3 regions of the Citricoccus parietis genome follow, and region 2 is predicted to be linked to each of the others. Evidence: predicted binding sites of a transcription regulator. Region 2 holds the regulator's gene; each other region holds the start of a gene.
The links. The regulator LexA, encoded in region 2, represses DNA repair genes until DNA is damaged. The targets are predictions, from matches to a motif close to TCGAACANNTGTTCGA.

Region 1 (9,832 bases), on a different contig from region 2:
CCACCGGCGATCTGCCGGAACACCTGGGCGGTGACGTCTGCGTCCGCCGAGGACAGGGACAGAATCTCGCCCGCGTTTGACCGGGCGGCCACGGCGCCGGATGCCAGCGGCACCTCGGCGACCTCCACCCGCAGCGCGTGGGCCTCCTGATGCAGCGCGGTGTTGGCGAGCCGGGCGCCGAAGCGGTAGCCCAGGGAGAGCACGGTGAACAGCGCCGCGATCCCGAGCAGGGACAGGAGCATCGCCCGCCCGTCCAGGGGGACGATCGCCACGTCCACGATGATCCCGATGGCGATCGGCACGAAGGCCTCGCACACCTGCCACAGCGTCATCAGCGCCAGGCTCCCTGCCACGCGGCCCCGGCGACGGCGGATCGCGCGCCACAGCAGGTGGCCGGCGGTCGCCGGTGGATGGGTGGCAGGCGGCTTGGTGGCGGGCGGCTTGGTGGCAGGCGGCTTGGTGGCGGAGCGACGCGCGTTCGGTGCTGCCGGGTGCGACGGGGAGTGTGCGGTGGTTCGTGACGCCCGCGGAATCTCCGGGGCCTCTTGACCCTGGGGAGCCTGAGAAGCCGGCGGATCAGGCGATGTCGGCATGCTCGGACTCCTCGGGGTGGTGGCCAATCTGTCCATTGTCGTATGGAGTCGCCCGGGAGGTGACATCGGTGGACTCCGCCGTCATGGGTGCACGTGCGGGCAGGGCTGGTCAGAGCAGGCAACGTGCCGAGCCGATGACCGGCGGGACCGGGCCGGCGTCGTTGGTTCCCCGGCGTTTCTACCGGCATTGACGCACGTCACGTGCGTACGGTGGGGGCACCGTCTCAAGTCGACCACCACCAGCAGTCCGTCCCTCGTGTGCTTCCCCGGCAGTCCCCCGCGAGATGGCGAGCCGTTCTGAATGGAGCCTGACGTGACAGACCACATCACCGCACCCGCCCCCGCGCCTGCACCGGCGTTCGCCCCCGCACCCACAGCTGCAACCGCAGCCGCATCAGCGCCCGTGTCCTCCCGACCGGACCGACCAGCCCGCTTGTCCCGCCGCAGCCTGCTGCAGGGCACCGCCGCCCTAGGCGGTGTCATCGCGTTCGGGACCGCCGTCTCCGCCTCCACCACCCCGGCGTTCGCCGCCACCGTGAGCCGGCCGGACGTCATCTCCACGAGCGACTGGGGTGCCTCAGCCGCCAAAGGGTCGCTCCCGACCCTCACGCGCCGGCCGACGCACCTGGTCATCCACCACACCACCCACGTGAACTCGGACGACTTCTCCGATGCCGCCGCCAAAGAGGTGGCCCGGCTGATCCAGCGGAACCACATGACCAACGGCTGGGCGGACACGGGGCAGCAGTTCACCATCGCACGCGGCGGCCAGATGCTCGAGGGCCGGCACGGCTCGCTGGACGCCGTGGTGGACGGGAACCGCTTCATCGAGGGCGCACATGCCTACGGCTTCAATGACCAGTCGGTGGGCATCGAGGTCGACGGGATGTACACCAACGACGTCCCCACGGACGCGCAGTGGAGTTCCCTCGTGCACCTCAGCGCCTTCATCTGCCAGCGGTACGGGATCGGCGTGGACCGGATCATCGCCCACCGGGACGTGCCCGGCGCCCAGACCCTGTGCTGCGGGGACGCCTTCTACGGCAAACTCTCCGCCCTGCGTGACGAGGTGGCCTCGGCGCTGGCCAACGGGGTCGACGGCGGCTCGGGTCCCTCCGGCGACTACCCCACCGTGCGTCTCGGTGACGAAGGCGATGCCGTGCGCCGGGTCCAGGTCACCCTCGCTGCCATCGGCCATGATCCCGGCGCGGCCGACGGCGTGTTCGGCCCCGCGACCGAGAAGGCCCTGCGCGCGTACCAGTCCTCGCTCGGCACCGGAGTGGACGGCATCGCCGGTCCTCGTACCTGGGGCGCCCTCGCGACGCACCACGCCGCCGGCTCGACGGTGAGTTCCGGGGACAGCGGCACCGAGGTCGAGTACCTGCAGCGGGGCCTGAAGGCCTCCAGCGGCGTCGACCTGGCTACCGATGGCCACTTCGGGGACCAGACTGAGGCCGCCGTGTCCGCCTACCAGAAGGCCCGCGGGCTGGCCGTGGACGGGGTGGCCGGTGCCGAGACGTGGGCCGCCCTGAAGCACGGGCAGTAGGCCGCCGGCGGCAGGGGTCTCGCCGACTGCGGGCCTCCTGCGGCCAGCGGGCGCCATGCTGACTGCAGGCCATTCCTCAGCGGCGGGCGCCTCATGGGCAAGACAAAACCCCGTGGTCCCGGTTCCACGAAGGGAACGGGACCACGGGGTTCCGTGGGCCGACGCACGCCGGGTGACCGGCCGGCGTCGTGCGCGGGATTGCTCCTGCGCTACTGCATGCCGGGCGAGACCGCCGCAGCGGTCCCGCCCACCAGGGGCAGTGTGAAGATCAGCGCTTCGAGAACTGCGAGGCCTTGCGGGCCTTCTTGAGGCCGGCCTTCTTGCGCTCGACGACGCGAGCGTCACGGGTCAGGAAGCCGGCCTTCTTGAGAGCGGCGCGGTTGTTCTCGCGGTCGATCTCGTTCAGGGCGCGGGCGACACCGAGGCGCACGGCACCGGACTGACCGGAGGGGCCGCCACCGGTGATGCGCACGATGACGTCGTAGGCACCCTCGAGCTCGAGGAGCTTGAACGGATCATTGACTTCCTGCTGGTGCAGCTTGTTCGGGAAGTAGTTCTCGAGGCTGCGGCCGTTGATGGTCCAGGCGCCGGAGCCCGGGACCAGGCGCACGCGGGCGATGGCCTGCTTGCGTCGACCCACGGCGCCGCCGCCGACGGTCAGCGCGGGGCGCTCAGCGACAGCAACGGTCTCGGGGGCATTGGTGGACTCGGAGGTGTAGCTGGTCAGCTCCACTTCCTCGGTGGACTCATTCTCGTTGAGAGTCATGGTTCTCCTTGAAAGATTGTGGTGGTGCTGACCCGTTACTGGGCGACCTGGCCGATTTCGTACGTCTTGGGCTGCTGGGCGGTGTGGGGGTGCTCGGCACCGCGGTACACCTTGAGCTTGTGCAGCTGCTCAGCGGCGAGGGAGTTCTTCGGGAGCATGCCGCGGACGGCCTTCTCCACGGCGCGCACCGGGTTCTTCTCCAGCAGCTCCGCGTAGGAGACAGAGGAGAGACCACCCGGGAAACCGGAGTGGCGGTAGGCGCGCTTCTTCTCGAGCTTGGCGCCGGTCAGGGCCACCTTCTCGGCGTTGATGATGATGACGAAATCGCCCATGTCCATGTGGGGGGCGAAGGTCGGCTTGTGCTTTCCGCGCAGCAGTGTTGCGGTCTGGCTGGCAAGACGACCCAGCACGACATCAGTGGCGTCAATGACGTGCCACTGGCGGTCGGCATCGCCGGGCTTCGGGGTGTACGTACGCACGTTGTTTGCCTTCGTGTTCGGTGTCGGTTACAGATTCCCGGCCCGCGGCGGTGAGTCCGTGGGCCAGTCACTGAGTTCATCGGTGCGCAGCCGGTACGCCAGGTGAGGACTGGAGTGAGGCCGGGTCCGAAAGCTTCCCGGCGGCGCCCTGGGCTATCGCGACCATGCAACCAGGCCACCCGAGGGTACAGCGAATCCGGGAAAGGACACGCACAACGAAGGTCAATACTACCGTGTCCGCGCAGTAGGGGCAAAGCAGCTGGAAATCAGGGGAAATCGATCGGGGGGAATCAGGGGGAATCAGGGAAAGAAGTGTGGCGGGCTACTCCACAGATGGCCGATCGCGGCCTGTCATCCACAGATTCTCAGAAGCCCTTTTCGGCGTCCGCAGGGTGTGATCGAATGGACTCATTCGAACACATGTTCCCATGTTGCGGGGCAGAGAATCAGCAGAAGCCACCTCCACCGGCGGCGGGGAACAGGTACGGGAAAGCGCGTAGGGGAAAGCAAGACTCAGGGGAAATCAAGTAGGGAAAGGAGGGCGGCATGACTGACGAACACGAGTACCAAGACGGACTTGAGCGCCAGGACGAACAAAAGAACGAACACAGGAATGAGCACCAAGATGTGGACAACCACGGCTCAAGGACCGCCCCACTCCCTTCTCTGGACGAGCTCCCGCTCGGTCACCTGACGGCATTGTTGCAGGAGGCCACCCGAGCCGTCGTGCATCGCCTGTCCGGCCCCGAGGCCTTGCGCGAGTTCACCGCCATGACCGTCCCCGACGACAGCGGCGGTCGGGACTGGGGAGCCATGCTGCCTTCCCTTCCCGACGAGTCGGACGCGGCACCGGGGCCGGCAGGTGCCTCTGTCCCTGACCCGACCCCTGTCCTGAAGGGGGAAGCCTCCACTCATCCTGCCGCTGTCACCCTCCCGGTGCTGCACCAGGTCCTGGAGACCGTCGGGCGATCCGTTGCGACGGCCCAGATGACTTTGACGGGCCACACGGTGGAGGCCTTCGACAATCCACCAGAACGCCGTCGCCTTCTCGGACTCCCTCAGGGGAAGACCGCCTTCCGAGATGCAACCGATTACCTCAAGATCGCCCTGCGGATCGACGGTACCGAAGCCCGGCGCCGGACGCGTTGGGCGGCCACCCTGCGGCCGACCCGCACGCTGACCGGTGAGTCCCTGCCTCCTGCCCTCCCCCGGCTGTCCGCCGTCGTCCACGAAGGGAAATTGGACCGTGCCGCCGTGGACATCATCACCACGGCCTTAGACAACGTCCGGCAGATGGCCCGACGCGTGGAGGCCGATCCACAGGGCGTCTCCGACCTCCTGGATGACGGCGAGGAACGCCTGGTGGCGCAGGCCGAGGCCGTGGATCCGGGCACGCTTCGCAAAGTCGCGGCCCATTGGCTGAAGTGGGCCGAAGCGGCCCTGGATCCCGACGGCGCCGAGCCGAACGACGCCACACTGCCCCAGTTGCAGGGCCTGATCCGCAAGGGGGTACGCAATGGACTGCACCAGTGGCTGCTCGCGGTCAACGATGAGCAGAACGAGTACCTGCTGACGGTGGCGAACGCCGCCACCAATCCCCGTGCGTCCTACCGCGGCCAGTCGATGGAGGGTGCGGAAGGTGGCGTCCCTGGGGGTGAGGGCATGGATCAGCTGTTGACGGCGGAGGTCCAGTCCGAGGAGGACGGCTCCTTGACGGCGGTCGCTGCCGTCGATCCGCGATCAACCCAGCAGAAACAACTCGACGGGCTGATGGCGTGCATCGCCGGCGGCCTGGCCATGGTCGAGTCGGATCAGCTCCCCTCGACGGGTGGCACCCGCCCCCAGGTCTCGGTCCTGATCGACTTCCACACATTGCTGGGCGATCTGCAGAAGGCCGGCACGGTCACCGCTGAAGACCTCCTTCAGTTCGAGTCCTCAGCAACCTTCACCGGTCCGATGCATCCCACCAGGATCCGGGCCATGGCCTGTGATGCGGACATCCTCCCGGTGGTGCTCGGATCGAGCGGCGAGGTCCTCGACGTCGGCCGAGCGCAGCGCCTCTTCCCCGCCCGGCTCCGGCAGGCGGTCGCTGCCCGCGATGGAGGGTGCGCCGCACCCGGTTGCTGGATCCCGGCGCCATGGTGCGACGTGCACCATGTCGAACACTGGGAACACGGCGGACCCACCTCCGTCGACAACGGGGTCCTACTCTGCAACCACCATCATCACGCCGTCCACGCCGGCGCGTGGGACATCGACATGGACTCCGGCCGGCCCTGGTTCATACCGGCCCCTTATCTGGATCCACGTCGACAACCACAGCGCAATCGATTCTGGCGGAGATAGACCCATGGATCTCGGCCAGCAGTTACACAACGGTCCGACGCGCCCGTGTCCCAGCGGCGCGGGAGGCCAAAGCACGGGGATCGGAGCCGACGTCTGGGTATTCGACGTGCTCCAGTACCAGGGCGTGCGGCGGTGCGAGCCGCGTCTGCGAGTCACGGACCATGGCCTCCAGCCGTTCGCTGACCCAGCCGGCAGGATGGCGCCCCTCCCCCACCTGAACGACGGCCGCCACGAGGGCACGGACCATGTTGTGACAGAACGCGTCGGCCTGCAGTTGCGCGGTGATCAGTCCGGTTTTCCCGTCGCGGGTGAAACCGAAGTCCTGCAGTTCACGGATGGTCGTGGCGCCCTCCCGTGGCTTGCAGAAGGTCAAGAAGTCGTGGAGACCGAGCACGGCCTTCGCTTCGGCGTCCATCAGTTCGGCGTCCAACGATTCCCGGTGCCAGTACGTGGATCGACGGTTCAGCGGGTCTCGCGTCTCAGCGGAGTCGCTGATGGCGTACCGGTACGAGCGCCACAACGCCGAGAACCGCGCATCAAACCCCTCGGGTGCCAAGGAAGCTCCAGTCACCACCAGTGCACCCCGTTCGCGGCTCAGAGCGCCGCTGAGACGCCGCACCAGGGTCGACGCCGGCCCGGCCTCGTCCGGATCCCGCGTCACCGCATTCCATTCGGCCTCGGTCAGGTCAAAGTGCACCACCTGACCACGGGCGTGCACCCCGGCATCGGTGCGACCGGCGACCACGGTGCGAACGGGGCGGCGGATGATCGTGGCCAGCCCGTCCTCGAGGGCACCCTGGACGGTCGGCAGCCCCGGTTGGGTGGCCCACCCCTTGTAGTCGGTGCCGTCATAGGCCAGGTCCATCCGGACACGGACAAGGGCGGGATCAGACGGCGTGGGCATGGGGACCATTCTAAATCCCGGGCCAGAATGGACAGAATGGAGAACCTTGCGCCGTGGGTGGCCTATCTGTTGACCGTGCTGCCCGGAGTGGTGCTGGTCGGCATCATCGTGGCCCTGTTGCCGCGGCAGGCGCACGGGGCGCGAATCCTCATGCTGGTCCTCGGGTTCATCTTCGTCCGCGATGCTATGAGTCCCCACGGACTGTGGACGTTCGGCACGGCAGGTCCGTCCGGCACCTCGACGTCAGCCGACTCGTTCGAGCTGCCCGTCCTGTGGTTGCGCTTCACTGACGATCCCGTCGCCCTCCTGGTGATGACCGTGGCCTCGCTGGCACTCGCAGCAGCGATCGTCTTCGCGTGCCGGGACCTGCGGTGGATCGTGCTGTGGACGGGGCCACGATGGTGGACCTCAGCACTCGTGGGCCTGGCGGGCGTCGTGGTGATCGCGCTGCCCTTCCTGTACCTTCACGGCACCTTGGTCGAGTGGTTCCCCATCCTGGACGGCACCCCCTTGGCCCGTCCCTTGATTCCGGTTGAGGAGCGCGGCGGGACGGTGGCCGCCGGCGTGGTGGTCCTGCTGGCTGCCTTCGCCCTGTGCGGGAACCTGGTGGAGGAGGTCCTGTTCCGCGGCTTCCTCCAAGCCCACCTGGAGGACAATCTGCCAGGACGGTCGGGACGCTGGCGCGCAGCACTGCTCTCAGCCCTGATCTTTGCCGCCGGGCACCTGTTCCTCGCCTACAACCTCACCGGCGTGGGTTGGCCGCTGATCGCCTTCACCCTGTTCGAGGGACTCGTCTGTGCCGTCATCGCGATGCGCCACGGAGTCCTCGGGGCGACCGTGGCGCACGGGGGCGCCATCTTCCTGCTGACGTCCGGGCTCCTCTGACTTCTTCTGACCCGCCATAACCAGTCATGCCTGCCTAGAGCGGGCCGTGCCCCCACCGCAGAGCCCGATGGGCAGCCCACGCTCCAACGACGCGACCGTTAAACCCAACGACCCGCCCCCTCCGCACGTGATGTGCGTCGGAACGGGTCGTCCAGATGGTGTCTGGAGAAGACTCTGCAGACAGCCGGTTCAGACCGAGAAGATCACTTCTCTTCGGTCTTCTCCTCTGCGGCAGGAGCCTCAGCGGCTTCGGCTTCAGCAGCCGGAGCCTCAGCAGCCGGAGCTTCAGTAGCCTCGGCGGCCGGAGCGTCGGCAGCCTCGGCCACGGGGGCCTCAACCGGAGCGGCGGTCTCAGCAGCCTTCTCGGCCTCCTTGACCACGGCCTGCTTCGGGGACACCGGCTCCATGACGAGCTCGATGACTGCCATCGGGGCGTTGTCGCCATGACGGTTGCCGATCTTGGTGATCCGGGTGTAGCCACCCTCGCGCTCGGCCATGGCCGGGCCGATCACCGTGAACAGCTCGTGCACGATGGTCTTGTTGGTACGGTTCTTGGCCGAGATGATGCCCTGGACCTTGCGACGCGAAGCCAGATCACCCTTCTTGGCGAAGGTGATCAGACGCTCGGCGAAGGGACGCAGGCGCTTGGCCTTGGTCACCGTCGTGGTGATCTTCTTGTGCTCGAACAGGTTGGCCGACAGGTTGGCCAGCATGAGCCGCTCGTGGGCAGGGCCGCCGCCCAGGCGCGGTCCCTTAGTGGGGGTAGGCATTGGTGTTTCTCCTCAGATGGACCCTGACGGCTGCCGGCCATCAGGACACTATTGGTGGTGGTACAGCGAGTGAAGAGAGTGACTCAAGACCCGGCCGAAGCCCGATCCCGGTTCACGGCTCAGTACTCGCCGTAGGACTCCTCGGACTCCTGGGAGTGCAGCGAGGGGTCATAGCCAGCCGGGGAGTCCTTCAGGGACAGACCCAGTTCGGTCAGCTTTTCCTTGACCTCGTCGATGGACTTGGCACCGAAGTTCCGGATGTCCATGAGATCGGCCTCGGAGCGAGCAACGAGCTCGCCAACGGTGTGGATGCCCTCGCGCTTCAGGCAGTTGTAGGAGCGCACGGTCATTTCCAGGTCCTCGATCGGCAGGGCCATATCGGCGGCCACCGTGGTGTCCGTCGGACTCGGGCCGATCTCGATGCCTTCGGCTTCCAGGTTCAGCTCACGGGCCAGGCCGAAGAGCTCCACCAAGGTAGTGCCGGAAGAGGCCACGGCGTCACGCGGAAGCATGGACTCCTTGGTCTCGACGTCGAGGATGAGGCGATCGAAGTCGGTGCGCTGCTCCACGCGGGTGGCCTCGACCTTGAAGGTGACCTTCAGGACCGGCGAGTAGATGGAGTCGACCGGGATCCGGCCGATCTCCGCGTCACCGGTCTTGTTCTGGGCCGCCGTGACGTAGCCGCGGCCACGCTCGACGATGAGCTCCATGTCGAACTTGCCCTTGCCGTTCAGGGTGGCAATGTGCAGGTCCGGGTTGTGGACCTCGACACCGGCCGGGGACGTGATGTCCGCAGCGGTGACGACGCCGGGACCCTGCTTGCGCAGGTAGGCGACCACGGGCTCATCGTGCTCGGAGGAGACCGAGAGCTTCTTGATGTTCAGGATGACCTCGGTGACGTCTTCCTTCACTCCGGCGACGGTGCTGAACTCGTGCAGCACCCCATCCACGCGGATGCTGGTAACAGCAGCGCCCGGGATGGAGGACAACAGGGTCCGGCGAAGGGAGTTTCCGAGGGTGTAGCCGAAACCCGGTTCCAGCGGTTCGATGATGAATCGGGAACGGTTGTCGGCAACGACTTCTTCAGTCAGCGTGGGGCGCTGTGCAATGAGCACTGACATTTCCTTTCGGCGAGCGTCCGCCATATGACGCACACGATGGGTGGAAACGAATGGGGTGGGCGGGAGTGCACCGATACGCACGCCCCGGCTGGCCGGAAAGGACCGGAACCAGCCGAGGGGCGTGCGCTCGGTACGAGGTCAGACGCGGCGGCGCTTGGCCGGGCGGCAACCGTTGTGGGCAGAGGGGGTGACGTCCGAGATGGAGCCGACCTCGAGGCCTGCGGCCTGGAGCGAGCGGATCGCGGTCTCGCGGCCGGAGCCGGGACCCTTCACGAAGACGTCAACCTTGCGCAGTCCGTGCTCCTGAGCAGCCTTGGCCGCCTTCTCGGCAGCCATCTGTGCGGCATAGGGGGTGGACTTGCGGGAGCCCTTGAATCCCACATCGCCGGCCGAGGCCCACGAGATGACAGCACCGGTGGTGT
Region 2 (9,832 bases):
GGCCTCGGCTGCCTCGTAGACGGCCTCGACCACATCCAGGCCGAGGGCCGTGCCGGTGGGATTGTTCGGCGAGCACAGCAGCACGACGTTCGGCCGGTGCTCGGCCACCTGCTGTGCGGCCGAGGCGGCCGACAGGGAGAAGTTCTCCCCGCGCACACCGGCCAGGTAGCCGGTGTCCGTACCCGCTGCCAGCAGCGGGTACATGGAGTAGGTGGGAGGAAAGCCCATGACCGTTCGTCCGGGGCCCCCGAAGGCCTGGAGCAGCTGCTGCAGGATCTCGTTGGAACCGTTGGCGGCCCACAGCTGCGTCTCAGACAGTCCATGACCCAGGTACTCCGCCAGCCGCTTGCGCAGTTCGGTGAACTCACGGTCCGGGTAGCGGTTCAGTGTCACGGCGGCCTCGGCCACGGAGGCCGTGATCGCGTGCACCACCTCGTCCGGCACGGGATGCGTGTTCTCGTTGGTGTTCAACGTGACGGGCACATCCAGCTGCGGGGCGCCATAGGGACTCAGGCCCCGCAGGTTATCGCGCAGCGGCAAGGCAGCCAGGGCCTCCGGGGTGGACTGGGAATCCGTAGTACTCACCTGAGACAGCCTAGGCCGTCACCCCTCCCGCCGCGGCCGTGCGACGAAAGGAGACCGGCCGTCACCGACGATCACCACGGTGCGGAGATCTTGTTCGAGACGTACTCCCGCGAACCGTCGCTGACGACCACCCAGACTTGGTTGACGCGGTCGGTCGGGTAGCAGCCATAGGTCCCGGACCTGAACGAGCCATTCTCGTCGGCGGTCAGGGAGAGCCCAGGGGTGTTGTTCCAATAGACGTCCACGCCGGGGTTGTTGGGGCGCCGGCCGCCGCAGTAGGCCGTCAGCCGCTGGTTCGGGTCGAAGTTGTCCAGGGCCCAGTTCGTGTAGTGACAGTCCTTGTACGCGTTGTCCTCGCCGCAGGCCTCCGGATCGCCAAAGGCGGGGCCCTGGGTGATCTTGACTGTCGGATTGGGGATGGCACGCGAGGTGGCCGACGTGGTGACGGTGTCACACGTGGAGGTCCCGGTGACGCACACTTGGAGGGTCATGGTGTAGCTGGTGGCCGCCCGCGTCCGTGCCGTCGTGAAGGAGCCGGTGTTGTCCACCGTGGAGGAGTTGACCTTCGGCGTGACGGTCACGGACCGGCCGTTGCCGATGCTCGAGGCGCTGGTGGGGCTCCAGGTGAACTTCACGGAGCCCTGCTGGGGTGTCGCCTGAAGGGCGGGCATGTTGAAGGGGCCGTACGCCACGTCGGTGGCCACCGTTTGAGACGTCCCGGAGCCCGCGGCGTTGGTGGCGCGCACCGTGAGCTGGTAGCTGTTCCCGTTGGCGGGGACCGTGATGGTGTCCGAGGTCGAGGCCCCCAGACTGGACCAGCCGCTGCCGAGGGAGTATTCGTAGGAGACCGGTGAGCCGTTGCTCGCCGCCCCCGAGAAGGAGATGTCCAGTTGGCGGTTGGCTCCGGTGGGCGACGTGGTCAGCCCGCTCACAGCCCCGGGCAGCCCATAGGGCGTCACGGCCGCGGACCGTCCGGACGGCGGCGAGGTGCCCTCGGCATTCCGCGCGATCACGGAGAACGTGTAGGCGGTGGACTTGTCCAGTCCGGACCAGTTCATCGACGTGGTCCCCGCGGCCACGTCGCGGGACACACTCGAACGACCGGAATGTGCCGTCACGGTGTATCCCTGGAGGGCAGCGCCGTTGTCGTCCGCGGCGGACCAGGACAGCCGGACCACGCCGCCGTCGACGGCCGAGGTGTCCCGGGCCGCCGACGGGGTCCCGGGGGCGAAGGGCTTGCCGGCCGGCGTCGCGGCCACCGACCAGCCCGACCATTCGGACGGCTCGTCGGCCTGGTTCACGGCCTGGATGCGGAATTGGTAGTCCACGCCGTTGGTGAGGCCGTCCCAGCTCAGGGACGTCCCGGCTCCAGACGAGCGCAGGCCGCCACCGGGCGGTGCCGGGCTCAACTGCACGCGATAGTCCGTGATGGCCGAGCCGCGGTTGACCGGCGGCGTCCACTGCACCGTGACGAGACCGTCACCGGCGTCCACGGTGGGCGGGGCCGGCTGCTCGGGACGCACGTCCGGAATCGCGGGCGCCGAGACGCCCGAGGCCTCCGATTCGCCCACGCCGTTGGTGGCCACCACCGTGAAGCGGTGTTCCACGGCATTCTCCAGGCCGGTGATGGAACACGCGGTGGAGGAGCACTGCTGGGTGGAGCCGGTGGTCGTGTCCGTCACGGTGTACCCGGTGATCGGATCGCCGTTGTCCGGCGGGGCGGCCCAGGAGAGCTCGACCGTCTGGTCCTCCACGGACTCGATCCGGGGAACGCCGGGGGCGTCCGGACGGCCCTTGACGATCACGGTGATGTTGCCCTGGACCTCCCGGGTGGGGTCGGCCGTCAGGTCCTGGATCGTGTAGGTCACCTGCATCCGGCCCGAGTAGTCCTGTCCCGGGGTGACGGTCACGGTGGAGCCGTCCGTCACGGCGGTCCCCTCGCCCGTCGCGACCTGGGCCGCGGTCACGGTCAGCGGCGCCTCGCCCTCGAACGGGTTGACGTCGTTCTCCAGCACGTTGACCGTGACGGGTTCGCCGGACCGGGCCTCCGGGACCTCGTCATCGAGGGCGCGCGGGAGCGCCCGGGAGGTGCCCACCACGTCGACGGTGATCTCTGCGGCGACGGGCTCGGCCTCGCCGTCGGACACCGTGAACGCCACGGTGCCCGTCGTGCCCCGCTCCGCGTTGGAGGAGGGGGTCACCGTCAGCTCGGTCCCGTCGAGTTCGGCCGCGAACTCGCCGCTGACCTGACCGCGGGAGAAGGTCAGTTCGTCGCCGTCGGGATCCGAGGCCAGCGGGCTGAGGTCCAGGGTCACGGGGTCGCCGCCCTGCTCGATCTGCAACGAGCTGGACTGCACCGTCGGCGGATTGTTCTCGTCCGGACGCGGCTCGACGGTGATGGGGATGGACAGCGTGGACACCAGCCCGTTCGGGTCCGAGCCATCCTCGCCATCCGTCACGGTCACGTTGACCGACGCACCACCGGCATAGTCGGCCGGAGCCGTGAACCGGACCTCGGTGGCCGATCGCACGGTGAACGCGGCGGACGCGGGGGTGGCGGACGCCGAGCTGTCGTCGGTCAGCCGCGGCGTGCGGCCGTCACGGACACCGATGTGATCGGTCAGGTCCACGCGGAGGTCCTCACCGGCCACCACGCGCAGCGGTTCGGTGGTGGTCAGCCACGGCGCGCGGTGGTCATTGCCCGGCACGAGGATGAAGGCACGGCCCACCCCGCCGTCCACGTCCGTCACCGTGTACATGATGACCTGTGCCGCCGGCTGCACGGGGACGACCACGTTGGTGCCCTCCACACGGGCACCGGCCGCCTGGGCGGCCTCGTCCACGCCGAGCTCGAGGTCCTCCACGGCGCCATCGGGGTCCTCGTCGTTGTCCAGGACCGAGACGGAGATCTGCTCCCGACCGTCGATCTCCTCGACCCCAACGAGGTCGTCGCGGGCGATGGGCGGCATGAGCGGGGCTTCCTCATCCACGCGGATGGAGAGGTTGGCCGTAGCGGTGGCGCCGGCGGGGTCGGCGATGGTGTAGCCGATGTTGAGGAAACCCTCGGTCTCCGGGGTGACGACGCGGACCCGTCCGTCCACGATGTCCACCGGCACCTCCGGCTGGCTGGGGGCGAATCGGTCCTGCACCAGGGTCACCTGATCGCCGTCGGGATCGGCGTCGTTGGCCAGGACGTTCGTGGTGAAGGTGCGCCCGGGCCGGACCTCGACCGAGTCGTCCAAGGCGACCGGCGGATGGTTCGTGCTCAGCGGCTGAGCGATCCCGATGGTCACGGTGCCGGTGGCCCGCGCGCCCAGCCGGTCCACGATCGAGTAGGTGAAGTGGTCAGAACCAGTGGCGGCACTGGAGGCGGTGTACACCAGCCGACCCTTCTCCATGCGTACGGAACCCTGGGTGGGTGGCGACTGCACGCCCTCCAGGGTCACGGAGTCTCCGTCCGGATCGATCCCGTCCAACGGGATCGGCACCGCCACGGCTTCTCCGGAGAGCACGCGGGCGGACACGGAGAGGGGCACCGGCGGGTTGTTGGACTCTCGATCCATCGGCACCATGGTGATCTCCACGGTGGCCGAGGCCGCCTGCCCGTCCGGGGCACGCACCGTGTAGGCGAGAGTGGCCCGCCCTGGCTCACTGCCGGCGCGGAACCTGACCTTTCCATCGGAGACGAAACCGATCCCGCGGCCTTCGGCGACCTGGCGGTCGAGTTCCGGCTTCAGGCTCAGTTCTTCCTGGTTGGGGTGGGTGTCATTGGCCAGGACGTCGATGGTGACCACATCACCGACGCGGACGTTCGCCGCATCCGCGACGGCGATGGGCGGCTGCATGACCTCCGGTTCCGGCAGCGGCACCACGGTGACCTGACCCTCGGAGGTGCCCTGGGCGTTCGACACTGAATAGGAGAAGGTGGCGGGACCGGTCATCCCGCCGGTGTCCACCACCCGGATGTGGTTGAAGTCCTCGACGGCCAGTTTCAACGGGGCCGGCACCCCGGACTCGGTCGTGGCATCCTGGACCCCCTGCACCACGAGCACGCCTCCGGTCGGGTCGGTGTCATTGCCCAGGACGTTGACGAGGGTCTGACCGCCCGCCGGCAACAGCGCGATGTCACGCACGGCCACCGGCAGTCCGGAGCTCTCCTCACTCTCCACGACGTCCACGCGGATCAACCCGGGGGCGGAGTCGTACTCGTTCGCCGCCAGATACTCGACGTAGTAGGTGTCGGCGACATCCGAGGACCACTGCACCGATCCCCCGGCGGCCGAGTAGTCGATCTCCGCATTCTCTACAGCAGCCACTTGGGCGAGGCGCAGTTGGCCGCCCAGTGGATCGGTGTCGTTCTCGAGCGGGTAGAACGTGATCTCCTGCCCCGCCTGGACGGTGACGTGGTCTGCCTGGGTGATCGGCGGATGGACAGATCCGCGTTCGAGGACCTCGATCTGCACCGTGCCCGTGGTGGTCTCGCGCCCGTCGGTCACGGAGACCTGGATGTCCCGGCGTCCGGCTTCGCCGGTGTTGTCTTGGTACGTGAGCTGGCCGTCCGGACGGGTGCGCACGGTGTCCGGCTCCTCTGCCAGGGCGCCCACGAGCTGGAGGTCGTCACCGTCCGGGTCGATCCAGTCGGTCAGGACCTGGCTCGTCACAGATTCTCCGGCCGGCACGCGCAGCACCGCCTTGCGCTCCTGGGTGGGCCCCCGATTCTCACTGTCCGGCACCACCTGCAGAGAGATCTGAGCCGTATCCGTGCCACCACGCCCGTCGTTGGCCACATAGGACACCTCGGACCGGCCGCTCGCGGATTTCGGGACGACGACCTGCAACCCGATGCCGTCGATGATCTCCTGCACCGTGCCCACTGAGGGCTGGTCACCCTCGAGGGAGACCGTCAGGACATCACCGTCCGGGTCGGAGTCATTGAACAGGACGGGCAATTGCGTGGTCCGCCCGGGCCGCACGCCGAAACTGTCATCCTCCGCCACGGGCGGCCTGTTCTCCTCCTGCCGCTCCGGCAGAGCGGTCTCCTGGGTGACCTCGTCGGATTCCTCCTCCGTCTCCTCGCCCTCGCCCTGGGGCGGTTCGAGGTCGTCCCAGTTGGCGACCACCTTCATCTGGTCGAGGACCATCCAGTTGGTCCCGGACGTCGTGTCGTTGAGTACCACGACATCGCGGTTCACCCGGAAGACCAGCTCCGCGCCGGCCGTCAGCTCGGGGATGGGGACGATCTGATCCTGTTCTTCACCGTCACAGTCCTGCAGGTAGTGCCCGGTGACGGCCGAGGCGGCATGAAGGCAACCGGCTACCCGAACGGGGGCCGTTGCCGCCACACTGCCGTCAGCACCAGCGGGTGAGGTCGATCCGGCGGAGGCGTCCGTGGGAGGGACGATGCTCATGGCCTGAATGTCCCCGTTGGACAGAGCCACGGTGACCAGGTCCCGCTCGGTAGACAAAGCCACCTGGTCCACCTCAGGACCGGACGGCTGTGGCACCGCACCCACCAGCCGCTCATCCTGCACGGAGTGGCCTGGCCAGGACAGGGTGCCGGACTCAGGGTCCACCACCACCGGAACGTCGCCCACGGCCACCAGCTGCGGTTCCTGCATTCCGGACAACCCTTCGAGGCCGTCCTGGCGGGTCTCCACCAGGGCACCAGGCTGCTCGCCCTCGGCCGCGAAGCGAATCACGGTGTCCCGGCCGAGGTCCGCCACGAACACCTCGCCACCCACCGTGGTCGTCGACGTCACGGCTCCCTCGGCCTCGTAGAGCGGTTCGTCCGTCGAGACCTGGGGCGTCGGGTCCACCGTCCCCGCGTAGACGGCCCCCTCGGCGGGATTGCTGGCCGAGATGACGCCGGCGCCCAGCGCGAAATCCTGGGTGGCCGGCATCATGACCTGGTCGCCGGCGACCATGGCGGTGGTGTCAATGGAGGTCAAGGCGCCGGAGGCCGGGTCCAGCATGAGGGCGGTGGCATCCTCCTGGTGAAGTTCGAAGTCCTCCACCGGGGGCCGGAAACCACCGTCCAGGATGGTGGACTCGTGGTTCAGGTGGCCGACGTATCCCCCACTGTTGTGGGTGACCCAGATGCCGGCATCATGCAGGTCGAGGTCAGCCGTGTCGAAGCCGGGATAGAGGAAGGCACCAGTGGCCACGAGGGCACCGACGGCGGAGAAGGCCACCGGGGTCGCCACAGACTTCATCTGCTTGCGCTTGTTCCCCATGAGTGCCCCGTCATCAGCAGTTGATCCGCCTCACTACGGACCCAGGCCATCCTAGCGGCGGGCTGAAGGGAGTCGAATCCCCCGGCACTCCCTGCGGGGCCAGCGGAGACTCAGGCCCCAGCGGGGACGAACAACACCTGACCGGGCTGCAGGTCGCCACCGTCGAGGTCATTAAGTTCGCCGATGCGCAGGATGGCCTCGTTGCGGGGCGACTCGGGGGCCGTGCGCCCGGCGATGGCCCACAAGGTGTCGCCATAGTTCACCGTGACCGTCTCCACGTCCGCAGCCGGCTGGTCATCGGAGGCCGCCGCCGGAGCCATCCCGTGGGCGCCGAAGAAGACGGCGGCCACTGCGGCCAGGACCGCCAGAACGATGACGGGGAACCCCACGAAGAGGAAACGACCACGGCGGTTCAGGTGGAATCCGGCGGAGCCGGCCGTGCGGATCTGGACCGATGCTGCAGTGCTCATGCTCTTCTGCCTCTCCTCCCGGAACCCCGGGCCATCTAGAACGTGTGTTCGACTGCTTCGACGTCATGTCTAGCACGCCTGTTCGAAACATGCCAAGAAAAATTCGAACATATCTTTGAATCGAGGGTGTGACTCCGGTACCGTCGGACCCAGCGACCAGCAAGAGACACTTCACCAAGACCGACGGACACGATAAGAACGGATGGTCGAATGGCCCCCCGGATTCCCACTCCCGCCCCGGACCCGCACCACGATCACGGCGTCCGGCCCCTCACCGATCGTCAGCGGATCATCCTCGGATCCATCCGCTCTGCGATCGCCGCACACGGGTATCCGCCGTCCATGCGGGAGATCGGAGATGCGGCCGGCTTGGCCTCGCTGTCATCGGTCACCCATCAACTGGGTCAGCTGGAGAAGCTCGGCTACATCCGCAAGGATCCGGGCCGCCCGCGGGCCATGGAGGTCCTGCTGGACGAGAACGGCCTGGCCCTCGTGGCCGAGTCCGCCGTCACGTCCCCCGAATCGGCAGCCACGCCGGAGGGGGCGGTGAGGACCCTGCACACCGGGGCCGCCGACGGTGATGCCGTCCCGGTCCCCCTGGTGGGCCGGATTGCCGCCGGTGGGCCGATCCTCGCCGACCAGCAGGTCGAGGACGTCATGACCCTGCCGCGTCAACTGACCGGCGAGGGGGAACTGTTCATGCTGAAGGTCTACGGCGATTCCATGGTCGATGCGGCCATCTGCGACGGCGACTGGGTGGTGGTGCGTCAGCAGAACAACGCACAGAACGGGGACATCGTCGCCGCGTTGCTGGACGACGAGGCCACCGTCAAGACCTTCCGGCAGCGGGATGGCCACACGTGGCTGCTGCCGCAGAACTCTGCGTATGAGCCCATCCTCGGCGACGAGGCGACGGTCATGGGCAAGGTCGTCACGGTACTCCGGGCGCTCTGAGCCCCATGAACCATCGGCCTCTGCCGCCGGGCGTCCGCGTGGCGGATGCCGAGGAGTTCGTCTACACCCACGGGCGGCTGCTCGAACGCCGCCGGGTGGACCTGCTGCTCCACGGCGGCGGCACCGAGGGTGTCCTGGCTGCCCTGGGGGCGTACCGCAATCCTGACGGTGGATTCGGTCACGGCCTCGAACCCGATGTGCAGTCACCGAAGAGTGAGGCGCTCTCCACGCTGACGGCTCTGGACCTCTTGGCCGGTTGGGATCTGGCCGAGCACCCCTGGGTTCGCTCTGGACTGGAATGGGTGGCCTCGACTTCCGGGCTGGACGGTTCCGTGCCGTTCGTCACCGAGGCCTCCCTCGAGTGGCCCCATGCACCGTGGGTCCAACCGGTTCCCGGCGGTTCGCACCTCACGTATGGCTTCGCCGCCGCAGCCCTGCTGACGGGGTTCGCGGGCGGGTGGGCTGAGGCCGCCTCGGACTGGTGCCGCCTCCGCTTGTCCCGGGCTGCGACTGCCGGCGACCTGCCCGCCTATGAGGCCAAGTACGCCCTGAGGTTCCTCGCTGCGGACGGCCTTCCCACGGGCTCGGTCGACAGCCCGATTCTGGCAGCCCTTCGTGAGCGGTTGTCCGCCAACGGCTCCCTCCCCGTGCAGGGTGGCGTTGAGGACGAGAGCATCCATGCGCTCGACCTGGTCCACCATCCTTGGACGGTCCCCTTCCCCTCGGACCTCTACGGCGGCCTGGTCCCTGCGGCCGTGATGTCCCGGGACCGCCGGTGGCTCGCATCCGCCCAGGAGCCCGATGGCGGATGGTCCGTGGACTGGCCGGCCTGGAGCCCGGCCCCCGGCATCGAATGGCGGGCCATTCGCACGGTCGGCGCCCTCGAGATGCTGATCCGCTAGTCAGCGGGACGGAGCCGCTCCAGCACGCCGCGGACCACGGAGGGATCGGCCGTCGGCCAGAAGTCCGGCAGGGTCGAACGCAGGAACGATCCGTACCGTTCCGTCGCGAGCCTGGAGTCGAGGACAGCCACCACACCGCGGTCCGTCGCGGTCCTGATGAGCCGGCCGGCGCCCTGCGCCAGGCGGACCGCCGCATGGGAGGCGGAGACCGCCATGAACCCGTTGCCGCCATGCCGGCTGATGTCTCTGGACCGCGCCGTGGACAGGGGATCGTCCGGTCGCGGGAACGGGATCCGATCGATGACCACCAGGCGGCAGGACTCGCCGGGTACGTCCACGCCCTGCCACAGGCTCATGGTCCCGAACAGACAGGTGTCCTCCTCCGTGGCGAACTGACGCACCAGGGCGGTCAGCGTGGTGTCGCCCTGGCACAGGATCGTGGGCTTCGGACCGAGCCGCGTGCGCATCTCGGCGGCAGCGTCCTCGGCGGCTCGTTTGGAGGAGAACAGGCACAGAGCGCCGCCGCCGGACGCCCTGAGCAGTGCCTCGAGTTCGTCATAGGCCTCGGGGGCAGCGAACCGACCCGGCTTCGGCAGATGCCGGGCCACGTAGAGCACACCCTGCCTCGGGTAGTCGAAGGGGCTGCCCACGTCCAGACCGGTCCAGGCCGGCGCCCCCTCGCCCATCA
Region 3 (9,832 bases), on a different contig from region 2:
GGTGGGATCTTCCGGGAGTACCTGCTCCTCGAGCAGGTGCTGCACCCGCTGCTGGAGTGCCGCGGCCTCGAACCACGTGAGGTGTTCGGCCAGCGCCGCAGGCACCTCATCGGCGAGCGGGGCGACGTCGGCCAAGAGGCCGGCGTCGACTCGTTCTCCGGCGAAATCCCAGATCACGGTGCGCAACTTGAACGGTGCGGCAAAACAGAGCCCGTGGTCGATTCCCCACAGACGACCGTCCGAGCCGTGCAGGACATGCCCGGCCTTCCGGTCGGTGTTGTTTGCCACGAGGTCGAAGACGGCCAAGCGCCGCAGCTCGTCGAGGTGGGCGGGATCGCCGTCGACCAGTGTGAAGTAGTGTTCGGCCGGGTCATGGTCGATGAACAGCTGCAACGAGCCGACCCCGAAGGGCCCTCCCTCCCGGATGACGGTCGGCGGGACCACACCCCACCCCAGCGACTCGCTGAGCAGGAAGGCGGCGCGCTCACGGCGGTACAGCCCGGGCGGAAAGTCTCTCAGGGGTCTTTCGCCCCACTCCGGCTTGTAGATCGCCCAACACCGCTGCGTTACGGGTGAGGAACCGGCCTGGTCGGCGTCGTTGCCCACCTCGACGAGAAACGTCTCGTTACTGCTGTGGGCCAACTGACCGAGGAGTCGGATCGGGCCCCGTTCAAGCAGATCGATGTCTCGGTCAGCGCATCGTGCGTCACGCCTTTCATCCCCTCGGTCAATCTCGTCCATGAATCCTCGCCCCCCCTCCCTGCCCGGACGCCTACGACGCCCTGAGCTGAGCCAGGGTGTCCTGCGTCGAGTTGACCGTGAGCACCACAGGATCGTGTCCGTCCTGGTAGGACAGCGCGGAGACCGAGCAGGGACCGATGCTCAACCGCTGGAATCGGTCCAGCGGCGTGCCCATGGCATCGGAAACGGCCACTCGAATGGGGTCCGCGTGGGAGAAGCATACGACCGTCCCACCGTCATGGGCATGCCGTAGCCGTTCCAGGGTGGCCGCCATCCGGTCCCTGATCTCCACGAAGCTCTCCCCCTCGGGGAACCTGAACGCCGAGGGGCGTTGCTGAACGGTCTTCCATTCGGGCTTGCGGTACAGGTCGGCGAGCCGGGCTCCTGTCCAGTCGCCGAAGTCCCCCTCCATCAGCCCCTCGTCCTCAAGGACGGGCATCCCGGTCCGAGCCGACGTCGGGCGCGCCGTTTCGAGGGTTCGCTCCAGGGGTGAGGCATAGATGGCGGCAATCGGCAGTGCCGCCAGCCGCTCGGCGACCCGGCCTGCCTGCTCCACCCCGGCCTCAGAGAGGTGCAAGCCGGGCGCACGGCCCGGCAGCACCGTCCCAGTGGTCGGTGTCTGACCGTGCCGAACCAGCAGGATCAGGGTGGTCGTGGCCTCAAGTGGGGATGACGTCGTCTCGTCTCGTGGCATCACGGCCAGCCTAGGCGGGCGACCCGGAACAGTCACGGCGTGGACACCGTCCGTCCACCTGCTCACCATGGGTCGTGGCCCAAAGGGGGTCCTGGCTGGCCCGCAGCGGGTCCCGGCTGGTCCGAAGCGGGTCCCGGCGCGATTCGGGCCCTCCCATGATGTGAGCCTATGGATGAGGTGGGTCTCTGTACGCGCTGGGCCGCCGCCGATAGCGTGAGCGTCATGGCCACTGTTCCTGATCCCACGCCCCCCACGGTTCCCACGCCACCCACGGCCCTTTCGCCTTCGGCCACCTCGCCTGAGACGGCCCCGCCCTCCATCGGCATCCTCGCCGAATTGCGCGCCGCCGGCCACGAGCAGCGGTCTCTGCGGGAGGAGATCCGGGCCAACCTCCTGGCAGCCCTGGCCGCTGGCCGGAACCCATGGCCCGGATTGCACGGCTTCGATCGAACGGTCATTCCCCAACTGGAGAGGGCCCTGATTGCCGGGCACGACGTCGTCCTGCTGGGTGAACGAGGCCAGGGCAAGACCCGTCTGCTCAGAACCCTGAGCGGGTTGCTCGACGAATGGTCGCCGGTGATCGCCGGGTCCGAACTCAACGAGCACCCCTACGAGCCCCTCACCTCTGAGAGCCGGGCACGGGCTGCGCGCGACGGCGGCCGGTTGCCCGTGGCGTGGAGGCATCGTTCGGAGCGGTATGTGGAGAAGCTCTCGACGCCGGATACCTCCGTGGCCGATCTGATCGGCGACGTGGACCCGATGCGAGTGGCTGAGGGCCGCCGTCTGGGCGACCCGGAGACGATCCACTATGGGCTGGTCCCGCGGTCCAATCGTGGGATCGTCGCCCTCAACGAGTTGCCGGACCTGGCCGAACGGATTCAGGTGGCTCTCTTGAACGTCATGGAGGAACGGGACATCCAGATCCGGGGTTACGTGCTGCGTCTGCCCTTGGATGTGCTGGTGGTCGCCTCCGCCAACCCGGAGGACTACACCAACCGTGGCCGCATCATCACTCCGCTCAAGGACCGCTTCGGAGCGGAGATCCGCACTCACTACCCCCTTGAGTTGGCCCACGAGATCGCGGTGATCCGGCAGGAGGCACGACTCACCGCGGAGGTCCCGGACGTGGTGCTGGAGATCTTGGCCAGGTTCACCCGTGCCCTGCGATCCTCGAGCGCTGTCAATCAGTCCTCGGGAGTCTCTGCTCGTTTTGCCATTGCCGGTGCCGAGACCGTCGCCGCCGCAGCCCGCCATCGGGCGACCGTTCGAGGCGACGAACCCGTGGCACGCCTCGTGGACCTGGAATCCGCTGCGGAAGTGCTCGGTGGCAAGATCGAGTTCGAGTCGGGTGAGGAGGGCCGGGAGGACGAGATCCTCGAGCACCTGTTGCGGACCGCAACCGCCCAGACCGTGCGGGAGCATTTTGCCGGCCTCGACTTCGGACCGCTGGTCGACGCCTTCGACGGGCACCGCACCACCACCGGCGAACGCGTGACCGCGGCCGAGTTCCTGGCGGATCTGCCCGAACTCGAGGATCCGACCTTGTACGACGAGATCGACCAACGGCTGCGTGGCCTGGCTGCCCAAGATTCCACTTCGCAGACGGACTCCGGAGGAGGCCCCACAGCAGGAGACCTCACAGTAGGACACACTGCCGCAGGACACAATGCTGGAGGACAGGCACCGGATGCGTCCGCCGGGCAATCCCTCGGGCATCGGGCCGGCGCCATCGAGCTGGCCCTCGAGGGTCTGTACCTGGCCCGCGAACTCTCCAAGGAGTCTGACGACGGCCAGACCGTCTACGGCTAAAGGTGCCACTGGCCACCCCACCACATCGAACCGGTTACGCCGCACCCTGCTGGTCTGCTTCGCCACCGCTTTCGCCGTCGTGGCTGTCGTCGCGCTCACCGCAACCATGACCGTCACCCTCGTTCTTGCTTGAAGGTTTATTACCGTTCATCGTGGTGGAATTACTGGAGCCCGTCCGCCAATAGTGATTGCGACGCGGCGTCTGGGTGGGATCGTGATAGCGAGCCGGAATGAACCACGGAATCCCGTCGACGACCTCGATCTCCCAGGCTCCGGCATGCACAGCATGGTGGTGATGCGAGCAGAGCAGGACTCCGTTGTCCACACTCGTGGGACCGCCGTGTTCCCAGTGCTGGATGTGGTGCGCTTCGCACCACGGGGCGTAGATGGAACAGTCCGGTGCCGCGCAGCCGCCGTCCCGGGCCGTGATCGCCCGTCTGAGCTTGCGCGTGAAGAGCCGTTGGGACCGTCCCACGTCCAGCACCTCTCCCTTGCCGCCGAGCACGATCGGGATCAGGTCACTGTCACAGGCCAGCTGCCGGATCATGGCCGGACTCACCGGACCGGTATAGGCCGCCTGGGAGAGCAGAGAACCGGTGGCTTCCGGCGAAACGGTGGCTTGATGCTCCCGGAACCGTCCGGCCAGGGTCTGGTAGTCGATCGTCACCAGCACCTGGGGCCGTGACGCGCCGCCGCCGAGATCTGGCCGGTCGTTGCCCATACTGCCCTCGGCACCGTCCTTCGACCACTGTGCGGGCGTCGAGGTGAGGGCCAAGGCGCCGGTCAGGGCACTCACCAGGCCATCGAGCCGTTTCTGCGCCAGACTGCGTGGATCCAGGGCCGCCATCTCTCGGACCTGGCCGGCCCAGGGCTCCGCAGCGGCCCCGATTCCCAGGTCAGCCGCGCTTCGAGTCGTCGTTCCCCCCTCGTACCCAGTCAACACACCGGAGTCGACGTCGGGCTTGCGTTCGCGTTCGCGTTCGCGTTCGACCGCGATGTCGTCTGTGCTCTGAACCCCAGAGTCGCCGCCTGTGTTCTGAACCCCGGCGTCGATTTCTGTACCGGTGCCCTCGTCCTTGCGCGGGTCTTTGCGCGGGTTGGTGGCATCGGCGGCGATGGTCTGCAGGACCTCATGCTGGAGATCCGTAGCCATCAGCAGCCACCGATGCAGGTTGGCTTGGCCTCTGCCCTGGTAGAACAACCCTTGAGCTGCGTTGGCCTGGGCGTCCGTCGGCTCCAGGCCATCCGGGTTGACCAGCGCATCGAAGCGCTGGCGCCAGTGCGAGCAGACCTTCTTCACGGTTTCAGGATCCGACTGGCAGGCATGTTCGACGAGGATCCGCTCCCCCTCGGTGACCAGGCCGTGTACGAGGTCTGGATCGACACCGGCCAGCCCAGCATCCCGGGCAGCCTCAGCCAGGGTTGCCGCCACGGTGTCCACCGAGGCCGAATCCATGGTTGCCTCGGCCACGGCCCGAGCCAGCTCCGGCATTTTCGGAGCGACCACGGCATCGGGCTGCAAGCTGGTCGGGTCATGGCTGGCCAGCACGCACTGCGCCCGCGCCACTCTCTTCTTCGCCTCGACTCGGTGGATCCGCAAGGTCTGCCGGAGATAGTCCGGGCCATTGCGGTACGCAGTCTTGCCCTCCGGTATTCCCAACACCTCACGCCGGGTGGTGTGGAGGTCGAAGATCCGATCCGTATGCCCCGCCAATCCGGTCCGAGCCGAGTCGAGCCACCGGGACAGTTCCTCCACCTGAGCCAGAACGATGGGCAAGGACGCCGCCGATCCCTTCCGCTGGGGATTGTCAGCACCAGGACCGGTCGCCGTCTCACCGGGTGCCTCGTCGGCAACATGGGCATAGAGGCCCCACTCCGCCGACCGATCGACCTCCGGCTCCTCAGCGAAGCGGTCGAGGTATCCCAACAGGCCGGGATCAGCGGCCCGTGCCGCCACCTCCTCCACCAGCACGCGGGCGACCGCCAGGAGTTCGGGCAGGTCCAGAGAGGACGCCCCATCCTTATCGATCAACACTGTCCTTGCCACCCCCGTTCCTCTCATACCGGCACTGCCCATCCATGTCATGCCCGATGACGATTCGCCGGCTGTTCGACAGTTGAGACCGTCGATCGATGCCCACCGGGTGGGCTAGTACACATATTCGAACACACGGCACGGACGTGGTACGAGGCCGCGTCCTGGGCCTGGGGACAACACTCCGAGCATGGGACTCCTGTGCAGGCGGCGGCCGCCGCACGCCGCACAGCGGCACCGGAGAGCCACCGTCGACCCCAAGACCCCAAGACCCCACAACGGAACCGGAGAATCTGATGATGCCGGCGTCGGGAAGATGATGGAACGGAGAACCAAGCAGTGCCGGCATCGGGAAGGTGGGCCCGGAGAAGCGGAAGAACCTAGTGGTGCCGGCGTCGGGAAGACGTAGAGTGGCGGTGGAAGGCTGAGGCCCCTCGTCAGGGGAAGGAGTCACCGTGAGACATCACCAGTCCTCACGTTATGGCCGCTACGACGGCGGCCCCGATCCACTAGCACCGCCGATCGACCTCTCCGAGGCACTCGACGCCGTGGCCGATGACGTCATGGCCGGATACTCTCCCGCGCAGGCCCTGCGCGAGTTCCTGCGCCGCGGCGGACGGACGATGGCCGGATTGGACGAACTCGCCGGTCGCGTCCAGCAGAAGCGCCGGGACCTGCTCAGCCGGCACCGCCTGGACGGCACCCTCCAGGAGGCGAAGAAGCTGCTGGATGAGGCCGTCCTCGAGGAGCGCAAACAGCTGGCCCGCGACATCCGGATGGATGGCACCGACCGGGCCTTCCGGGAGATGCAGTTGCAGAACCTCCCTGCCTCCACGGCCGCCGCCGTCACGGAATTGACCGAGTATGACTGGCAGTCGGACACCGCGCGCCGCGCCTTCGAGGAGATCAAGGACCTGCTCGGCCGCGAGCTGCTCGACCAGCGGTTCGCCGGCATGAAGAACGCGCTGGAGAACGCCACCGAGCAGGATCGAACGGCGATCTCCGCCATGCTCCGGGACCTCAACGATCTGCTGGACAAGCATGCCCGTGGCGAGGACACCCCCGAGGACTTCCAGAACTTCATGGCCCAGCACGGTGACCAGTTCCCCGAAGACCCGAAAGACATCGACGAGCTGATCGATACCCTCGCCGAGCGCTCCGCTGCGGCCCAGCGCATGCTCCGCTCCATGTCCCCGGAACAGCGTGAAGATTTGATGGCCCTGTCTGCACAGGCCTTCGGCTCGGCGGACCTGCTGGACCAGCTGAACCGTCTCGACGCCAATCTCCAAGGCCTGCGCCCCGGCGAGGACTGGACCGGTGCCGAACAGTTCGACGGCGACCAGGGGCTCGGCCTCGGAGACGGCACCGGGGCCTTCCAAGACTTGGCCGAACTCGATCAGCTCAGCGACCAGCTCTCCCAATCCTCTCTCGGTTCCACCTTGTCAGACGTGGATGTGGACCGGCTGGCCCGCCAGCTCGGGGACGAGGCCGCCGCCGACGCCAGGACCCTCGAACGACTCGAGAAGGCCCTCAGGGACAGCGGTCTGCTGCGACGCGGCGCTGACGGGGACTTGAGGCTCTCCCCGAAGGCCGTGCGCAAGCTCGGCACGTCCCTGCTCAAGGACGCCGCCGGCCGCCTCTCGGGCCGGCAGGGCCAGCGCGATACCCGGCTGGCCGGGGCTGCCGGCGAACTCACCGGTTCGAGCCGGGCGTGGCAGTACGGGGATGTCGAGCCCTGGGACGTCACACAGACCATCACGAACGCGATCAGCCGCACGGTCACCGAGGGCAGGAATCCCCGGACCGCCCTGCGGATCGAGGTGGCCGACGTCGAGGTCCAGGAGACCGAGGCCCGCACCCAGGCCGCCGTGGCGCTCCTGGTGGACACCTCGTTCTCGATGGCGGCCGAGGGGCGCTGGGTGCCCATGAAACGCACCGCGCTGGCCCTGCACCACCTCGTCGCGACCCGGTTCCGCGGCGACCAGCTGCAACTCGTGCAGTTCGGCCGCTACGCCCAGCGAGTGGACATCGACGAGCTCACCGCCCTGCCGCCCATGCGCGAACAGGGCACCAACCTGCACCACGGGCTGATGCTCGCCACCCGATTCTTCCGCCAGCACCCCACCCTGCAGCCGGTGCTGCTCATCGTCACCGACGGCGAACCGACCGCGCATCTCCTGCACCACGGCGGTGCCGGCCCCGAGGCGTGGTTCTCCTATCCGCCCGACCGCGAAACGCTGCGCGCCACCATCGCCGAACTCGACCGCGTCGGCCGGCTCGGTGCGGAGACCACCTTCTTCCGGCTGGGATCCGACCCGGGGTTGGTGGACTTCCTCGCCGCCATGGCGCGCCGGGTGGACGGCCGCGTGGTGGCACCGGAGGCGGACGACCTGGGCGCCGCCGTCGTGGGCGAATTCCTCCGCTCGCGCTCGCACCCATCGGACCGACCGGGTCCGGACTGGACTGGCTAAAACTGACTGACTGAAACTGACTGGCTGGCGCCGGCCCCCAGCGGGTCCAACCGTGTCCAGGGGCACCTGGAGACGGTTGAGTGCCCGGGTCGGGTTGAATGGGTGGATGCACATCGTCCTGGGCCCGGCCCCTGATCCGGCACCCGGCTCGAGCTCCGGGCAGTCCGGGCACTGGCTACCTGTGCTGGTCGACGACGGCCGGATCGAGTCCCTCTCGCCGGTCACCGCCGCCGCGCTGCCCGATGTGGTGCGCTCGCTGCCCGGCCGGCTCGGACTGAGCCCCGAGACCGTGCGCTGGGTGTTCGCCTCCGTGGCGAGGGACTACCGGCCACTGCTCGAGGCCGGCGTGGAGATCGGCCGGTGCTGGGACCTGGGTCTGTGCCAGCGCATCCTAACCACCGCCTTCACCGGTCCCGCCGACACCTCCACCTTCACCGGCCCCGCCGGCACCCCCACCGGTTCCGCCGATACCTCCACGTCCCCCGGCACCCCCTACTCCCCCACCGTCCCCATCCCGGTGCTGGAACCCGAGCCGTGGGAAGCAGAGCCACCGGCCGCACGGGCGGATCAGGGAACGTTCTTCGATCTGCCCTCAACCAACCGTCGAGGGCAGGACACCCCCACAGCGCCCGAGCTGGCGCGCGAACTGGTGGCCCAGCTGGACGCGGTGGCGGGATCTCGGCACCGCCACCGGCTCAAGCTGTTGTTGGCCGCCGAGTCCCAGGGCGCTCTCATCGCGGCGGAGATCCTGCACGAGGGCCTGCCGTGGCGCCGGGACCTCCACGAGCGGATGCTCGCCGAGATGCTGGGCCCCCGTCCGGCGGAGGGACAGCGCCCCCGACTCCTGCAGGAGCTCGCGGAGGACATCGCCGTCACCCTCGGAGTGCCCGGCCTCAATCCGGATTCACCCCAGGACCTGTTGCGCGGGCTCAACCTCGCCGGCATCCGCGTGGCCTCCACCCGGGCCTGGGACCTGAAGGGCTGGGCCGCTGAGGGCGGCGCCGACTCGCAGCGGCGGTCCGGGTTGATCTCCGGCGTGCTGGAGTACAAGCGTCTGTACCGGCTGTGGACGGCCAACGGGTGGCATTGGCTGGACGAGTGGGTGCAGGACGGCCGTTTCCATCCGGCCTACTCCGTCGGCGGGGTGGTGACGGGCCGGTGGGCCGCCCACGGCGGGGGCGCCATGCAGATCCCGGCCGTGGTCCGGGACGCTGTCCGAGCCGACCCGGGTCATCTGCTCACGGTGGCCGATGCCTCCCAGGTGGAGCCGCGCATCCTCGCCGCCATGTCCGGGGACCGAGCCCTGGCCGAGGCCGGCTCCGGTCACGACCTCTACCTGGCCGTCGCCGAGCAGGGCCGGCGCGCCGGCTCCGAGCTCGGCGAGCGCTCCCGGGCGAAGGTGGCACTGCTCGGTGCCATGTATGGCGCGACGACGGGTGATTCAGCGGCGCTGATGCCCCACCTGCGCCGGTTGTTCCCCGAGGCCATCGCCCTGCTGGAGCGCGCGGCGCGGCGCGGTGAGGAGGGCGGACAGGTCTCCACCTGGCTGGGGCGGACCTCCCCGCCGGCCGCGCCGGAGTGGCTGGAGGTCACCGGAAACGTGTCCACGGCCGAGGCGGAGGCGCGGGCCCGGACCGTGCGCCGGTCGGCCGGCCGGTTCACCCGCAACTTCGTCATCCAGGGCACCGCGGCAGAATGGGCCCTGTGTTGGATGGGTGAGATCCGCCGGCGGTTGCGCGACGGCACCACCACAGCCCAAGGGAGCTTGCGTCCCCTGGAAACCCGCCTGGTGTTCTTCGTCCACGACGAGGTGGTCCTGCACGGCCCCGCCGAGGAGGCGCCGGCCGTGCATCGGATCGTCACGGAAGCGGCCCAGGCCGCCGGGCGGCTGCTGTTCGGGGCGGCCCCGGTGGAGTTCCCGCTCTCGATCTCCGCTGCGGAGTCCTACGCCGCCGCCCACTGACGCGCCCGGTGCGCCCGATGTGCCCGCGGCGGGAGATCCCCCGCAACCGAATCTCAGAACGTGATCCTCGGTTCAGAGCCCGAGATCGCGCCCGATGAGCTCCTTCATGATCTCGTTGG

Region 1: ACFFIO_RS02780 (HNH endonuclease signature motif containing protein) is a predicted target of LexA. The motif match lies at 3,797-3,812, and genes of this name have one in related genera.
Region 3: ACFFIO_RS05980 (HNH endonuclease signature motif containing protein) is a predicted target of LexA. The motif match lies at 5,395-5,410, and genes of this name have one in related genera.

What each region holds. Positions count from the first base shown of each region.
Region 1 covers NZ_JBHLWH010000009.1:85,738-95,569, forward strand. Annotated here, with positions in the region: gene ACFFIO_RS02760 (ABC transporter transmembrane domain-containing protein) at 1-332, opposite strand, end outside; gene ACFFIO_RS02765 (peptidoglycan recognition protein family protein) at 907-2,139, shown strand; gene rpsI (30S ribosomal protein S9) at 2,408-2,905, opposite strand; gene rplM (50S ribosomal protein L13) at 2,941-3,384, opposite strand; gene ACFFIO_RS02780 (HNH endonuclease signature motif containing protein) at 3,931-5,730, shown strand; gene truA (tRNA pseudouridine(38-40) synthase TruA) at 5,753-6,643, opposite strand; gene ACFFIO_RS02790 (CPBP family glutamic-type intramembrane protease) at 6,671-7,519, shown strand; gene rplQ (50S ribosomal protein L17) at 7,723-8,289, opposite strand; gene ACFFIO_RS02800 (DNA-directed RNA polymerase subunit alpha) at 8,409-9,404, opposite strand; gene rpsK (30S ribosomal protein S11) at 9,549-9,832, opposite strand, start outside.
Region 2 covers NZ_JBHLWH010000027.1:152,693-162,524, forward strand. Annotated here, with positions in the region: gene ACFFIO_RS09795 (histidinol-phosphate transaminase) at 1-585, opposite strand, end outside; gene ACFFIO_RS09800 (Ig-like domain-containing protein) at 657-6,818, opposite strand; gene ACFFIO_RS09805 (LysM peptidoglycan-binding domain-containing protein) at 6,929-7,288, opposite strand; gene lexA (transcriptional repressor LexA) at 7,499-8,242, shown strand; gene ACFFIO_RS09815 (hypothetical protein) at 8,248-9,144, shown strand; gene ACFFIO_RS09820 (ATP-dependent DNA helicase) at 9,141-9,832, opposite strand, start outside.
Region 3 covers NZ_JBHLWH010000014.1:209,934-219,765, forward strand. Annotated here, with positions in the region: gene ACFFIO_RS05965 (Rv2133c family protein) at 1-741, opposite strand, end outside; gene ACFFIO_RS05970 (histidine phosphatase family protein) at 773-1,435, opposite strand; gene ACFFIO_RS05975 (sigma 54-interacting transcriptional regulator) at 1,658-3,244, shown strand; gene ACFFIO_RS05980 (HNH endonuclease signature motif containing protein) at 3,279-5,276, opposite strand; gene ACFFIO_RS05985 (vWA domain-containing protein) at 5,735-7,750, shown strand; gene ACFFIO_RS05990 (bifunctional 3'-5' exonuclease/DNA polymerase) at 7,857-9,713, shown strand; gene ACFFIO_RS05995 (acyl-CoA dehydrogenase family protein) at 9,786-9,832, opposite strand, start outside.